DNA from 4 places in the Pseudomonas sp. GW823-FHT04A03 genome. Region 2 is predicted to be linked to each of the others. Evidence: predicted binding sites of a transcription regulator. Region 2 holds the regulator's gene; each other region holds the start of a gene.

Region 1 (3,206 bases), on a different contig from region 2:
GAAGAAGACCCAGGTGTAGAGCGACACCATGACCAGCCCGATCGGCCAACACCACGGATTCTGTTTGACCGTGAGCCACACGGCGATCACACCGAGAGCGGCGGCAAACAGTTCAAGCCCGGACATGCAGGATCCTTGGGGGGAATAGAAGAGGGAGCGGATTGTACCGAAAAACAGGTGGGAAACGCGTTCCCACCTGCAAGGGCTATCAGACGCGGAACTGACGCAGCAAACCGTTCAACTGCTCGCTGAGCTCGCCCAGGTGCACACTGGCCAGGCTCGACTGTTCGGCCGCCAGCGCGGTGCTGTGGGACAAACCCGCCGCCTGGGTGACGTTCTGATTGATGTCTTCGACCACGTGCGCCTGTTGCAGCGTTGCGCTGGCAATCGAGGCGTTCAGGCCATTGAGGTTGCGCAGTGCCTGGCCGATGGCGTTCAGGCTCGCGCTGGCCAGACCGGCCTGCTCGATGGTCAGTTGCGAGGCCTTGCTGCTGTCGCCGATCACTTTCACGGCGGCTTCGGAATGATTTTGCAGGCGCTCGATCATCGTCTGGATTTCCGCCGTGGACTTCTGCGTGCGCTGTGCCAGCAAACGCACTTCGTCAGCTACTACGGCAAAACCGCGACCCTGTTCACCGGCGCGGGCTGCTTCAATCGCGGCGTTGAGGGCGAGCAGGTTGGTCTGCTCGGCAATCGAGCGAATCACCTCCAGCACACTGCCGATCTGCGTGCTTTCGGTCGCCAGAGTGCGGATGACTTCGACGGCCTGATCGATGGTGCCGGACAGCTTGTCGATCTGTTGCAGGCTGCTGTCGATATTCACCTGGCCTTGCTGGGCCTGGGCCTCGGCGTCACGCATTTCGCTGGCGGCATGTTCGGCGTTCTTCGCCACGTCCTGCACGCCGTAGGTCACTTCGTTGACTGCAGTGGCCACCAGTTCCATCTGCTGCGACTGCTGCTGGCTGCGTTGCTGGGCCTGCGCCGCATCATTGCCCAGTTCGCTGGACGACTGGCCCAAGGCACTGGCGGACACCTGCAAGTCAGCGATCACCCGGCGCAGCTTGGTGGTGAAGGCATTGAAGTGATGGGCCAACTGGGTGACTTCATCCTGGCCATGCGTGTCGAGGCTGCGGGTCAGATCGCTCTCGCCGCTGGCGATGTTGGCCATGGCGTTCACGGTCTCCTGCAACGGACGGACGATGCTGCGGGCAATCAGGATCACCAGCAGGGCCATGATCACCGCGATGACCAGCCCGACCACCGACGCCTTGATCACCTGACCCTGAAACTCGGCCTGCACATCGTCGACGTACACGCCCGAACCAATCACCCAGCCCCACGGCTCGAACAGTTTCACATAGGAAGTCTTGGCCACCGGTTCACTGGCGCCGGGCTTGGGCCAGCGATAATCCACCATGCCGGCGCCCTTGGCCTTGGCGATGGCGACCATTTCGTTGAACACCGCAAAGCCGTCCGGGTCGCGGATCGCCGAAAGGTTCTGGCCTTCAAGCTTCGGATTGGTCGGGTGCATGACCATCACGGGCGTGAGGTCGTTGATCCAGAAGTAATCATTCTGGTCATAACGCAGGCCACGAATCGCGGTCAGCGCCTGTTTCTGCGCCACATCGCGGGTCAGGGTTCCTGCTGCTTCGAGGCCTTGGTAGTAGGTCAGCAAACCGCTGGCGGTCTGCACGACATGCTGGGTTTTCTGGGCCTTGGCGTGGTAAAGGTCATCGTGGATCTGCTTGAGCATCAACACGCCCAATGTCAGCAGCATGACTACCGCCACAATCAAGATGAGCCACAAGCGTCGGCTGATCGACACACTGCGCAAGCTGTTCATAACGCTGTCACTCCGGATTCTTTTTCTTGTAATAAACCACCGCCAGCATCCAACCACGTTTCAGTGATCGGGCATACGCGACCCAAGTCGTAGAACGCGGCAGCGCTATTACGGCTTGTCTGTTAAGATTTCGGCTCCGCGCGTGAAAACCTGAATCCGAATTGATTTTTCACGGAATTTTGACTGTTTCGTGTGGATCCTGCGCGTGCGGAATCGGTACAGCTACAACTAGCTACGCTGAACGAAGTGAACGTAAAAAAATACTATCGGAGCATGCCACTGAGCATCGCTCTCTGGGGGATTGATGGATCTTTGGACGGCCTTGCAGGCACTAATTCTTGGAGTTGTAGAGGGGCTGACGGAGTTTTTGCCCATTTCCAGTACCGGACACCAGATCATTGTTGCCGACTTGCTCGATTTCGGAGGCGAGCGGGCCATGGCGTTCAACATCATCATTCAGCTCGGCGCGATTCTCGCGGTGGTCTGGGAGTTTCGGCGCAAGATTCTCGACGTGGTCATCGGCTTGCCGACCCAGCCGAGTGCGCGGCGCTTCACCGTCAACCTGCTGATCGCTTTCATGCCCGCCGTGGTGTTGGGCGTGATCTTCGCCGACCTGATCCACCATTACCTGTTCAACCCGATCACAGTTGCCGCTGCGCTGGTGGTAGGCGGCATCGTGATGTTGTGGGCCGAGCAGCGTCAGCATGAAGTTCACGCCGAAACGGTCGACGAGATTCGCTGGACGGATGCACTGAAGATCGGCTTCGCCCAGTGCCTGGCGATGATCCCCGGCACCTCGCGTTCCGGCTCGACCATCATCGGTGGCCTGTTGTTCGGCCTGTCGCGCAAGACGGCCACCGAGTTTTCGTTCTTCCTGGCGATGCCGACCATGGTCGGTGCGGCGGTGTATTCGGGCTACAAGTATCGCGACCTTTTCGTTCCGGCAGACTTCCCGGTGTTCGCCATTGGTTTTGTCACGGCCTTCATCTTCGCCATGATCGCGGTGCGCGGCCTGCTCAAGTTCATCGGCAGCCACAGCTACGCGGCGTTCGCCTGGTATCGGATCATCTTCGGTCTGGTGATTCTGGCGACCTGGCAGTTCGGCTGGGTCGACTGGACAGCAGCCAAGGCATGAGTGATTCCCGCGCACGCCGCCCGGATCGCGGTTCTTCCGGTGGCAATATCCAGCATCTGAAATTGAAGCTGGTGGTGCTGCTGATCGTCTGCGCGTTGCCGTTGTCCGGCTCGCTGTCGATGTGGCTGCGCGGGATTTCTTTGGTACCGCTGACCGCTTACGGGCTGGTCAGCGTGCTGGCGTTTTTCCTGTACTGGGCCGACAAGCGCAAGGCGCGCGCTGATGCCT
Region 2 (3,206 bases):
CCGCGCTGCTGCGTGCCAGAAAACCGTCAACCCGGCGCGCCAGTTCACGGAACTCTTCAGCCCCGACCTCACGGCGCATGAAGCGGCCCCAATCGGCGCTCAAGGCCTGGGCTTCGTCAGCCAGGCCATTGACCACAGGGGTCGCGCTTTCCACCAGATCCATGGTGCGGTTGGCGGCAGCTTCGGTCAGTTTGACCACGTAGCCCAGGCGCTCGGTAGCGTCGGTGATTTGCGACACTTCCTCAGCCTGCGGCATGTGCGGATCGATCTGGAAATTGACGATCGCACTGTGCAGTTCACGCGTGAGCTTGCCCACTTCCTGGTACAGGCCACGGTCACGGGTCTGATTGAGCTCATGGATCAGTTGCACAGCGTCGCCGAACCTGCCCTTTTCAAGGCTTTCGACCAGTTCGACCGCGTGTTTTTTCAGGGTCGACTCGAAGTCGCCCTGTGAAGATTCTTTATGCTCCATAGCTCCCCCGCGCGTTCATCAGCCGATGCGTTCGAAAATCTTCTCGATTTTTTCTTTCAACGCCTGGGCCGTGAAAGGTTTGACCACATAGCCGTTAACGCCGGCCTGGGCCGCTTCGATGATCTGCTCGCGCTTGGCTTCAGCGGTCACCATCAGCACTGGCAGGTGCTTGAGCTTTTCATCGGCGCGCACGTGGCGCAGCAGGTCGATACCGGTCATGCCAGGCATGTTCCAGTCGGTCACCAGAAAGTCGATGCTGCCGCTGTTGAGCACCGGAATGGCGGTGGTGCCATCGTCGGCTTCAACGGTGTTGGTGAACCCGAGATCACGCAACAGGTTCTTGATGATCCGCCGCATCGTTGAGAAGTCATCAACGATGAGGATTTTCATGTCTTTGTTCAATTCGACCTCCAAGCAGTCTTAAACGCGTCCAGCACCTGGACGCGCCATTTCAATCAATCCGGCAAAACACTCGATGACTGTCTGGAGCACAACAGAGCAAGACCGGTGCCGTTCACCACCGCACCAGCCTCGTTCGCAGTGTCCCCACACTGCCTTCAGCGCGCTCGCCACTCCCCCAAACGCCCCCGCAAGCGGGCCGCGCACTGGCTGTGTAACTGGCTGACCCGCGATTCACTGACGCCAAGGACTTCACCGATTTCCTTGAGGTTCAGCTCTTCGTCGTAGTACAGCGCCAACACCAGTCGCTCACGCTCCGGCAAATTGGCAATCGCGTCCGCCAGCGCGGCCTGGAAACGTTCGTCTTCCAGATCGCGCGACGGCTCCAGATGAGCACTGGCGCCATCCTCGTGCAGCCCTTCGTGTTCGCCGTCCTGCAACAGGTCGTCGAAACTGAACAGCCGGCTGCCCAGGGTGTCGTTCAAAATCCCGTAGTAATCGTCGAGACTCAATTGGAGTTCGGCCGCAACTTCGTGATCTTTAGCGTCACGGCCGGTTTTAGCTTCAATCGAGCGAATCGCGTCGCTGACCATACGGGTATTGCGGTGAACCGAGCGCGGTGCCCAGTCCCCCTTACGGACTTCATCGAGCATCGCACCGCGGATCCGGATGCCCGCGTACGTTTCAAAACTGGCGCCCTTGCTGGCGTCGTATTTGGTCGAGACTTCAAGCAGGCCGATCATCCCGGCCTGGATCAGGTCTTCGACCTGCACACTGGCCGGCAATCGCGCCAGCAAGTGGTAGGCGATGCGTTTGACCAGTGGCGCGTAACGCTCGATCAGCTCGTACTGCGCGTCACGCGCCGACTTTTTGTAAAGGTTCATACCGCTGGCGGTCATAGCACAGGTCCTGCCGTTTGCTGCACGAGGCGCTCGACGAAAAATTCGAGGTGACCGCGCGGGTTGGCGGGCAGCGGCCAGGTGTCGACCTTCTGTGCGATCGCCTTGAACGCCAGTGCGCACTTGGAACGCGGGAAGGCTTCATAGACCGCACGCTGCTTCTGCACCGCCTTGCGCACGCTTTCGTCGTAGGGCACTGCGCCGACGTATTGTAGGGCGACGTCGAGGAAGCGATCCGTGACCTTGGTCAACTTGGCGAACAGATTGCGACCTTCCTGCGGGCTCTGGGCCATGTTGGCCAGGACGCGGAAGCGGTTCATGCCGTAATCGCGGTTGAGCAGCTTGATCAGCGCGTAGGCGTCGGTGATCGAGGTCGGCTCGTCGCAGACCACCAGCAACACTTCCTGGGCTGCGCGAACAAAACTGACTACCGAGTCACCAATACCCGCAGCGGTGTCGATCACCAGTACATCGAGATTGTCGCCGATGTCGCTGAACGCCTGAATCAGGCCGGCATGCTGGGCCGGGCTCAGGTGAACCATGCTCTGGGTGCCGGAAGCGGCCGGCACGATGCGGATCCCGCCGGGGCCTTGCAACAGCACGTCGCGCAGCTCGCAGCGGCCTTCGATCACGTCGGCCAGGGTGCGTTTGGGTGTGAGGCCCAGCAGAACGTCGACGTTCGCCAGCCCCAGGTCGGCGTCCAGCAGCATGACCCGACGGCCAAGCTCTGCCAGGGCCAGGGACAAGTTCACTGACACATTAGTCTTGCCGACGCCACCTTTGCCGCCGGTCACCGCGATCACCTGTACGGGATGCATGCTGCCCATGTTATTTCTTTACCTTGTCTTGCATAGACGGAGGCCACATTACTGGCTGCGCGTTCACAACCGGAACAATGCATGGCAGACCATCGATGTAGGTACAAAAACGGTTCATTACCTCAGCCAACCTGCTTGGTCGGACTGTGGTAGATATCAGCGAACATGTCAGCCATGGCTTCTTCGCTGGGTTCTTCCTGCATTTGCACACTGACGGCGCGGCTGACCAGTTGATGACGGCGCGGCAGATGCAGATCATCCGGAATACGCGGCCCATCGGTCAGGTAGGCGACCGGCAGTTCGTGACTGATCGCCAGGCTCAGCACTTCGCCAAGGCTGGCCGTCTCATCCAGTTTAGTCAGGATGCACCCGGCCAGCCCGCAACGCTTGTAACTGTGATAAGCGGCGGTTAGAACCTGTTTCTGGCTGGTGGTTGCCAGGACCAGATAATTTTTCGACCGAATGCCACGACCGGCCAGACTTTCCAGCTGCATGCGCAGTGCCGGATCGCTGGCTTGCAGGCCGGCGGTATCGATCAGCACCACGCGTTTGCGCAGCAGTGGATCCAGCGCCTGCACCAGGGACTGGCCCGGATCGACGTGGGTCACCGAAACGTTA
Region 3 (3,206 bases), on a different contig from region 2:
TCGACAGGGCCTGGCTCATCTGGTTGAACGCGCGAGCCAACTGGCCGATCTCGTCATTGCTCGACACGCTCAGACGCACACTCAGATCACCGGCGCCCAAGGCTTCGGCCTGACGCACCAGATCACCCAGCGGCGCCAGTTTGCTGCGCAGCAACCAGACCACGGAGCCGACCGCCAGCAACATCGCCAGCAGACTGCCGATGGCCAGCTGAGTGCCGACGCTCCAGGTCACCGCGCGGATCTCGGCCTTCGGCATGCTCGCCACCACCGACCACGGGCCGCCTTCGAACGGCACGGCGATGCTGTAGAAGTCTTCGGACTTGTCGCTCCAGAACTGTCCTTTACCCGGCGCTTTCGCCAGGCCATTGATCACTGGAACCGCTTGATCCAGCGCCTGCACGCCGGCCGGCGCCACCAGCCACTGGTTCTTTTCGTCCAGCAGCGCCAGCGAGCCGGTCTGGCCGATGCGGAAGCGCTTGAGATTGGCGAACTGGGCGTTCTGCGCATCGGTGTAATCGAAACCGACGAACAACACCGCGATCACCTTGCCGCCGCTGTCACGCACCGGGGTGTACTGAGTCATGTAGGAGCGATCGAACAGCAAGGCGCGACCGACGTAACCCTGCCCCGCCATCAATTTCGCATAGGCCGGGTGGGCGTGGTCGAGCACGGTGCCGATGGCGCGGGTGCCGTCTTGTTTGCTCAGAGAGGTGCTGACGCGAATAAAGTCTTCGCCGCTACGCACGAACAGCGTGGCAACACCCGCCGTCATCTGCTTGAACTCGTCGACTTCCTTGAAGTTGTTGTTCAACACTTCGCTGCCCAGGTGCAGGCCCGGAGTCTGGGTGCCCGCGACATTGACCGGCTCGCTCGGGTGAATGCTCAGGCCCGCGCTGAAGCGCTTCTCGAACAACCCGCTCAGGCGCTGGGTGCTTTCACGCAGCGTGCCGTGAAAAGTGCTCAGCTGATCGGCGAGCAGGCGTGCCTCGCTGGCCAGGTGTTCTTCACGGGTGGCGAGGTTGGCGGTGTCCAGCGAACGCAGGGCGAACACCGTACTGCCGCTGATGACTATCGCCAGTATCACGGCGAGCGCGAGGCCCAGCTGCGAGGCGATCCGAGCGCGAGGTTGAGACATGGACAGCTCCTGGCCGAGCCACGGGATCCTCCTTGATCCCGACTCGGAAATTTTCTAATAGTGGGGGTGAATCGTGGAGACCGGCACGACGGTTCCACATGCACGTATTCGGCGGTAAAACCGAATACTTGAGCGATCAGCAGGGGTATAGCGAAAGGCCGGCATTGTGCAGGCTCGAACGTTTCAGCTCAAGCGCGTGACCGCCGGCAGCGCCATGGCGCGGACTTCGCCTTGCAGGAAGTCGCTGAGGCGGCGCAAACGTTCACCTCCTGGACGGGTCTTTGGCCACACCAGGTAATAATTCAGTCCGCTGGCGACCGCCGTCGGCCACGGCAGACTCAGGCGTCCCTGGGCAACGTCTTCGGCCACCATCAGCAGATCGCCCATGGAAACCCCATAGCCCCGAGCCGCCGCAATCATCCCGAGTTCCAGGGTATCGAACACCTGCCCGCCCTTGAGCGATACCTGATCCGACAGCCCCATGTGTTCCAGCCAGCTGCGCCAGTCGCGGCGATCCGGCGTCGGGTGCAGCAGCTCGGCGCTGGCCAGCCGCGCCACGTCCCACGGCTGATCGTTGAGCAGGTTCGGCGCGCCGACCGGAATCAGCTCTTCTGGAAACAGCAGGCTGGCTTCCCAGTCCGGCGGGAAATGCCCGTCACTGAGCAACACCGCGCAATCGAACGGTTCGTTGTTGAAATCCACCGAGTCCACGTCCATCCAGGCGCTGGTCAGTTGTACCTCGTTGCCTGGCTGCAGATGGCGGAAGCGACTGAGCCGCGCCAGCAACCAGCGCATCGTCAGGGTCGACGGGGCTTTCATGCGCAGGATGTCATCTTCGGCGCGCAAGGTATTGCAGGCCCGTTCCAGCGCGGCAAAGCCATCACGGATGCCCGGCAGCAGCAAGCGTGCCGACTCGGTCAGTTGCAGGTTGCGCCCACTGCGATGGAACAAGCGGCAGGCGAAGTGCTCTTCCAGCGTACGGATATGTCGGCTAACCGCACTTTGAGTGATCGACAATTCCTCGGCGGCCCGGGTGAACGAACTGTGGCGTGCCGCCGCTTCGAATGCGCGCAGGGCATACAAGGGTGGAAGACGACGGGACATGCACAACGCTCCAATGGCGGGATTGAGCCAACTTAGCAGAATCGCGGCAGGATGAGTTTTAATCATGCCACCCATCCTTTTTATCCCTTTGTGCAACCCGCGCCAAACCCTGAGAATCGACGGTCACTTGCTCTCTCTTTTATAAGGATGTGAAAACATGCAGCGTCCTGTGCGTACCGAACTCTGGGCCATCCTGCGGCTGGCGGGGCCGTTGATCGCCTCGCAGTTGGCGCACATGTTGATGGTGCTGACCGACACCCTGATGATGGCCCGCCTCAGCCCCGAAGCGCTGGCCGGTGGCGGTCTGGGCGCAGCGAGTTATTCGTTCGTGTCGATCTTCTGCATCGGCGTGATCGCGGCGGTCGGCACCCTGGTGGCGATTCGTCAGGGCGCCGGCGACATCATCGGCGCCGCCCGCCTGACTCAGGCCGGGCTGTGGCTGGCGTGGCTGATGGCGCTCGGTGCCGGTTTGCTGTTGTGGAATCTGAAACCGGTGTTGCTGCTGTTCGGCCAGACCGAGACCAACGTCAACGCCGCCGGGCAATTTCTGATCGCCTTGCCGTTCGCCCTGCCCGGATACCTGAGCTTCATGGCCCTGCGCGGTTTCACCAGCGCCATCGGCCGGGCAACACCGGTGATGGTCATCAGCCTCGCCGGCACGGTGGCCAACTTCCTGCTCAATTACGCGCTGATCACCGGCATGTTCGGCCTGCCGAAACTCGGGCTGACCGGTATCGGCCTGGTCACGGCGATTGTCGCCAACTGCATGGCACTGGCGCTGGCATGGCACATTCGCCGGCATCCGGCCTACGACGCGTACCCGTTGCGCGAAGGCCTGTCGCGGCCGAACCGGCAGTACCTCAAAGAACTCTGGCGTTTGGGCCTGCCGATCGGCGGCGCCTACGCAGTGGAAGTCGGGCTGTTCGCCTTCGCGGCGCTGTGCATGGGCACCATGGGCAGCACGCAA
Region 4 (3,206 bases), on a different contig from region 2:
AAGAGCATCTCGGGATCTGCGCGATCAAGGCCGAAGGCAATGGTTTCCGGATTTACCGGGCCAAGCGCGGCTGAAAATTAGCACTTGCCGAATGGATTCTGCCTAGGCAGAATCCGCTCCGTCCTAGGGGAGTAGTCTCCCACGAGCGCCAAGCTCGTCCGGCATACGTCAACATACTTGATCCTCAGATCATGGCGTATGCGACCCAAGCGTCCGCACCAGACGGATCGCAGGGTTTGACAAGACCTATGACACGCACACCTTACCCGGGGCGGGAAGGCTGTACGTGTCATAGCCGTGTCGACCCGCCCCTTAGGAAATCCTGATGCTGGACTCGTTACTCGTTCCCACCGCAATCGTTGCCTTGGCCGAAATCGGCGACAAGACGCAACTGCTCGCGCTGATTCTCGCCGCTCGCTTCCGCAAACCCTGGCCGATCATTGCCGGCATCGTCGCTGCGACCCTGGCCAACCACGCGGCAGCCGGTGCGGTCGGCGCCTGGTTCGGCAGTTTCTTCTCCGATTCGGTCCTGCACTGGATTCTTGCCGCGAGCTTCGCCGCCACCGCCCTGTGGACGCTGGTGCCGGACAAGATGGACGACGATGAAGCCAGCACTGCCCGCAAGTTCGGGCCATTCCTGACCACGCTGATTGCGTTCTTCCTCGCGGAGATCGGTGACAAGACCCAGATCGCTACGGTGATGCTGGCAGCGCAGTACCCGGAGCTGTGGCTGGTGATCATCGGTACAACGGCGGGCATGCTGATCGCCAACGTGCCGGTGGTATTGGCGGGTAATTTTGCAGCAGAAAAACTGCCGCTGACCCTGATCCGTCGACTGGCGGCCTCGGCGTTCCTGATCCTGGCTATCGTCGCGGTGTACAAGGCGATGCAGAGCAGCGGCTGGGTTTGATCCGGCAGATCGCTCCCGCACCGAGTGCGGGAGCGATCATGGTTTCAGGACTTGGGCGCTTTCTCGTAAAGCGGCATGACTTTCGGAATGGCCGCTTCCAGCGAAGCGATCCGGCTGGCCGAAGCCGGGTGAGTACTCATGAACTCAGGCGGGCCCCCTTCGGACGCCTTGCTCATTTTGTTCCACAAGGTGATGGCGGCATTCGGGTTGTAGCCGGCACGAGCTGCCAGTTCCAGACCGATCAGGTCAGCCTCGTTTTCGTTGGCGCGGCTGTTGGGCAGCGTCATGCCGTAGTTGGCCACGGTGTCGGCCAGCGCCAGGCTGTCCTGACCCAGGCCGAGCAACGCACCGGCGCCCTGCTTGGCCATTTCGATGCCGTAGGCCTTGGACATTGCTTCACGACCGTGCTCGCGCAGGGCGTGGGCGATTTCATGGCCCATGACCGCGGCGATTTCATCGTCAGTAAGTTTCAGGCTGTCGATCAGCCCGGTGTAGAAAATGATCTTGCCGCCAGGACCGCAGTTGGCGTTGAGCTCGTCGCTCTTGATCAGGTTCACTTCCCATTTCCACTGCGCCGAATCCGGCCGGAAATTCGGTGCCTGGGCGATCAGCCGGTTGGCGATGGCCTGAATGCGTTTGGCATCGTTGCTGGTCTTGTCCAGCACGCCTTTGCTGGACGCCTCGCCCACGGTCTTCTGATAGGACTGGGCATACATCTGGTCGACCTCTTGCGAGGACAGCATGCTGAACATGTACTGCTTGCGCTCCACGCCCACGGCACCGCCGCTGGTGGTGTTGACCGACTGACAACCGGCCAGCAACAGCGCTGCGCTCAGTGCACTTACAACCAATGTCTTGTTCATTCAAAAGCTCCCTGAAAACCTGCCGCGTATCCTAGGCGGGTAATTGTATCGACGCCAGATACAACGGACGTGTTGCACCTGTTTTCAGAACACTCCCGTCAGCCCTGTAGGAAAAAATTCACATCCAGCGCCAAGCCCTCTGCAACTGCGTCGTGCACTGATCCATTTGCGACATTCGGCTTCAATTGCACGCACTTTGCCTCATGGCGCAATAGTGGCTGCCGATACAGCAGCGCAGACGTCCTCTCGCGTGCGGAGCTCCCATGAAGTTCAAGTCGATCCAGTTTTCCGTGGCCGCCCTGGCTGGCGCCATCGTACTCAGCGTGGTCGCCGCGCTGGTGCTGTACGCGCTATTCTCCGGTGCCCGCACCCAGGAAATGGTCCAGCAAAGGACCCAGGCCCAGTTCGAACAAGTGATCGAACAGCGCCTGACATCGCTGGCGCAGACCCAGGTCAGCCAGATCCAGCGTGAACTGGAAGCGCCGCTGCTGATCGCCGGCGGACTGGTACGCGTCAACGCCCTGCTCGGCACGCCGGGCGCCGATGGCCAGCCGCGACTGACCGTCAGCCGTGAGCAGTTGATCAGCCTGATCAAGGAAAACGTCGAGAAAAATCCGAAGATTCTTGGCACCTACATCGGTTGGGAAAAGAACGCACTGGATCACAACGATGCAACCTACGTCGGCACCAGCGTGGTCGGCATCGACGCCGCCAACGGGCGATTCCTGCCGTGGTGGTTCCGCAACGACGACGGCACCCTCGGCCTGGACAAACTGGTGGACGTCGACGACCAGAAAGTCCTGTCCACCGGCGTGCGCGCCAGCGAGTACTACCTGTGCTCGAAGGAAACCAAAAAATCCTGCGTGATCGATCCCGCCCCGTACAAGGTCGGCGACAAGATCGTCATGCTCGCCTCCTTTATTGAACCGATCATGCTCAACGGCGCCTTCCAGGGCATCGTCGGCGCCGACCTGTCGGTGAACTTCATCCAGGAAATGCTCCTGGGCGCCAACCAGAAACTGTACAGCGGCGCCGGACAGATGGCCCTGATCGGCGGCAACGGCCGGATCGTCGCCTACACCAAGGATCCGAGCAAATTCGGCGAGAAAGTCAGCGACATTCTCGACGCCCAGCAGATTGCCAACATGGCCAAGCTCAAGCGCGGCGAAGTGACTTACACCGTCAATAAAGAGCAAGGCCGGATCGAGTTGTACCTGCCGTTCGGCATCGGCCAGACCGACGCGCGCTGGACACTGATGCTGCAACTGCCGCTCGACGCGGTAATGGCCGACCTGCAAAAGCTGCAAGGCGACCTCGACGCCCAGCGCAAATCCGACACCTTCGGCATGGCCATGGTCGGCCTGATCATCGCCGGTCTCGGCTTGCTGGTGATCTGGCTGGTGGGCCACGGCATCGCTCGCCCACTGAAGCAA

Evidence for each region. The regulator FliA, encoded in region 2, starts transcription of late flagellar genes. The targets are predictions, from matches to a motif close to CTAAAGTTTNNNNNNNNNNNGCCGNTAA.
Region 1: the regulator FliA is predicted to act here: its motif matches at 1,971-1,998, upstream of AC1Q9F_RS02185 (methyl-accepting chemotaxis protein).
Region 3: the regulator FliA is predicted to act here: its motif matches at 1,241-1,268, upstream of AC1Q9F_RS16480 (methyl-accepting chemotaxis protein).
Region 4: the regulator FliA is predicted to act here: its motif matches at 1,974-2,001, upstream of AC1Q9F_RS12345 (methyl-accepting chemotaxis protein).

What each region holds. Positions count from the first base shown of each region.
Region 1 covers NZ_JBXAIV010000001.1:507,340-510,545, forward strand. Annotated here, with positions in the region: gene pnuC (nicotinamide riboside transporter PnuC) at 1-126, opposite strand, end outside; gene AC1Q9F_RS02185 (methyl-accepting chemotaxis protein) at 209-1,843, opposite strand; gene AC1Q9F_RS02190 (undecaprenyl-diphosphate phosphatase) at 2,148-2,978, shown strand; gene AC1Q9F_RS02195 (DUF1294 domain-containing protein) at 2,975-3,206, shown strand, end outside.
Region 2 covers NZ_JBXAIV010000011.1:108,986-112,191, reverse strand. Annotated here, with positions in the region: gene AC1Q9F_RS23410 (protein phosphatase CheZ) at 1-472, opposite strand, end outside; gene AC1Q9F_RS23405 (chemotaxis response regulator CheY) at 491-862, opposite strand; gene fliA (RNA polymerase sigma factor FliA) at 1,030-1,770, opposite strand; gene fleN (flagellar synthesis regulator FleN) at 1,767-2,597, opposite strand; gene flhF (flagellar biosynthesis GTPase FlhF) at 2,711-3,206, opposite strand, start outside.
Region 3 covers NZ_JBXAIV010000005.1:344,544-347,749, reverse strand. Annotated here, with positions in the region: gene AC1Q9F_RS16480 (methyl-accepting chemotaxis protein) at 1-1,135, opposite strand, end outside; gene AC1Q9F_RS16475 (LysR substrate-binding domain-containing protein) at 1,319-2,239, opposite strand; gene AC1Q9F_RS16470 (NorM family multidrug efflux MATE transporter) at 2,397-3,206, shown strand, end outside.
Region 4 covers NZ_JBXAIV010000003.1:551,403-554,608, forward strand. Annotated here, with positions in the region: gene AC1Q9F_RS12330 (methyltransferase) at 1-74, shown strand, start outside; yybP-ykoY riboswitch at 114-238, shown strand; gene AC1Q9F_RS12335 (TMEM165/GDT1 family protein) at 326-910, shown strand; gene AC1Q9F_RS12340 (M48 family metallopeptidase) at 955-1,773, opposite strand; gene AC1Q9F_RS12345 (methyl-accepting chemotaxis protein) at 2,037-3,206, shown strand, end outside.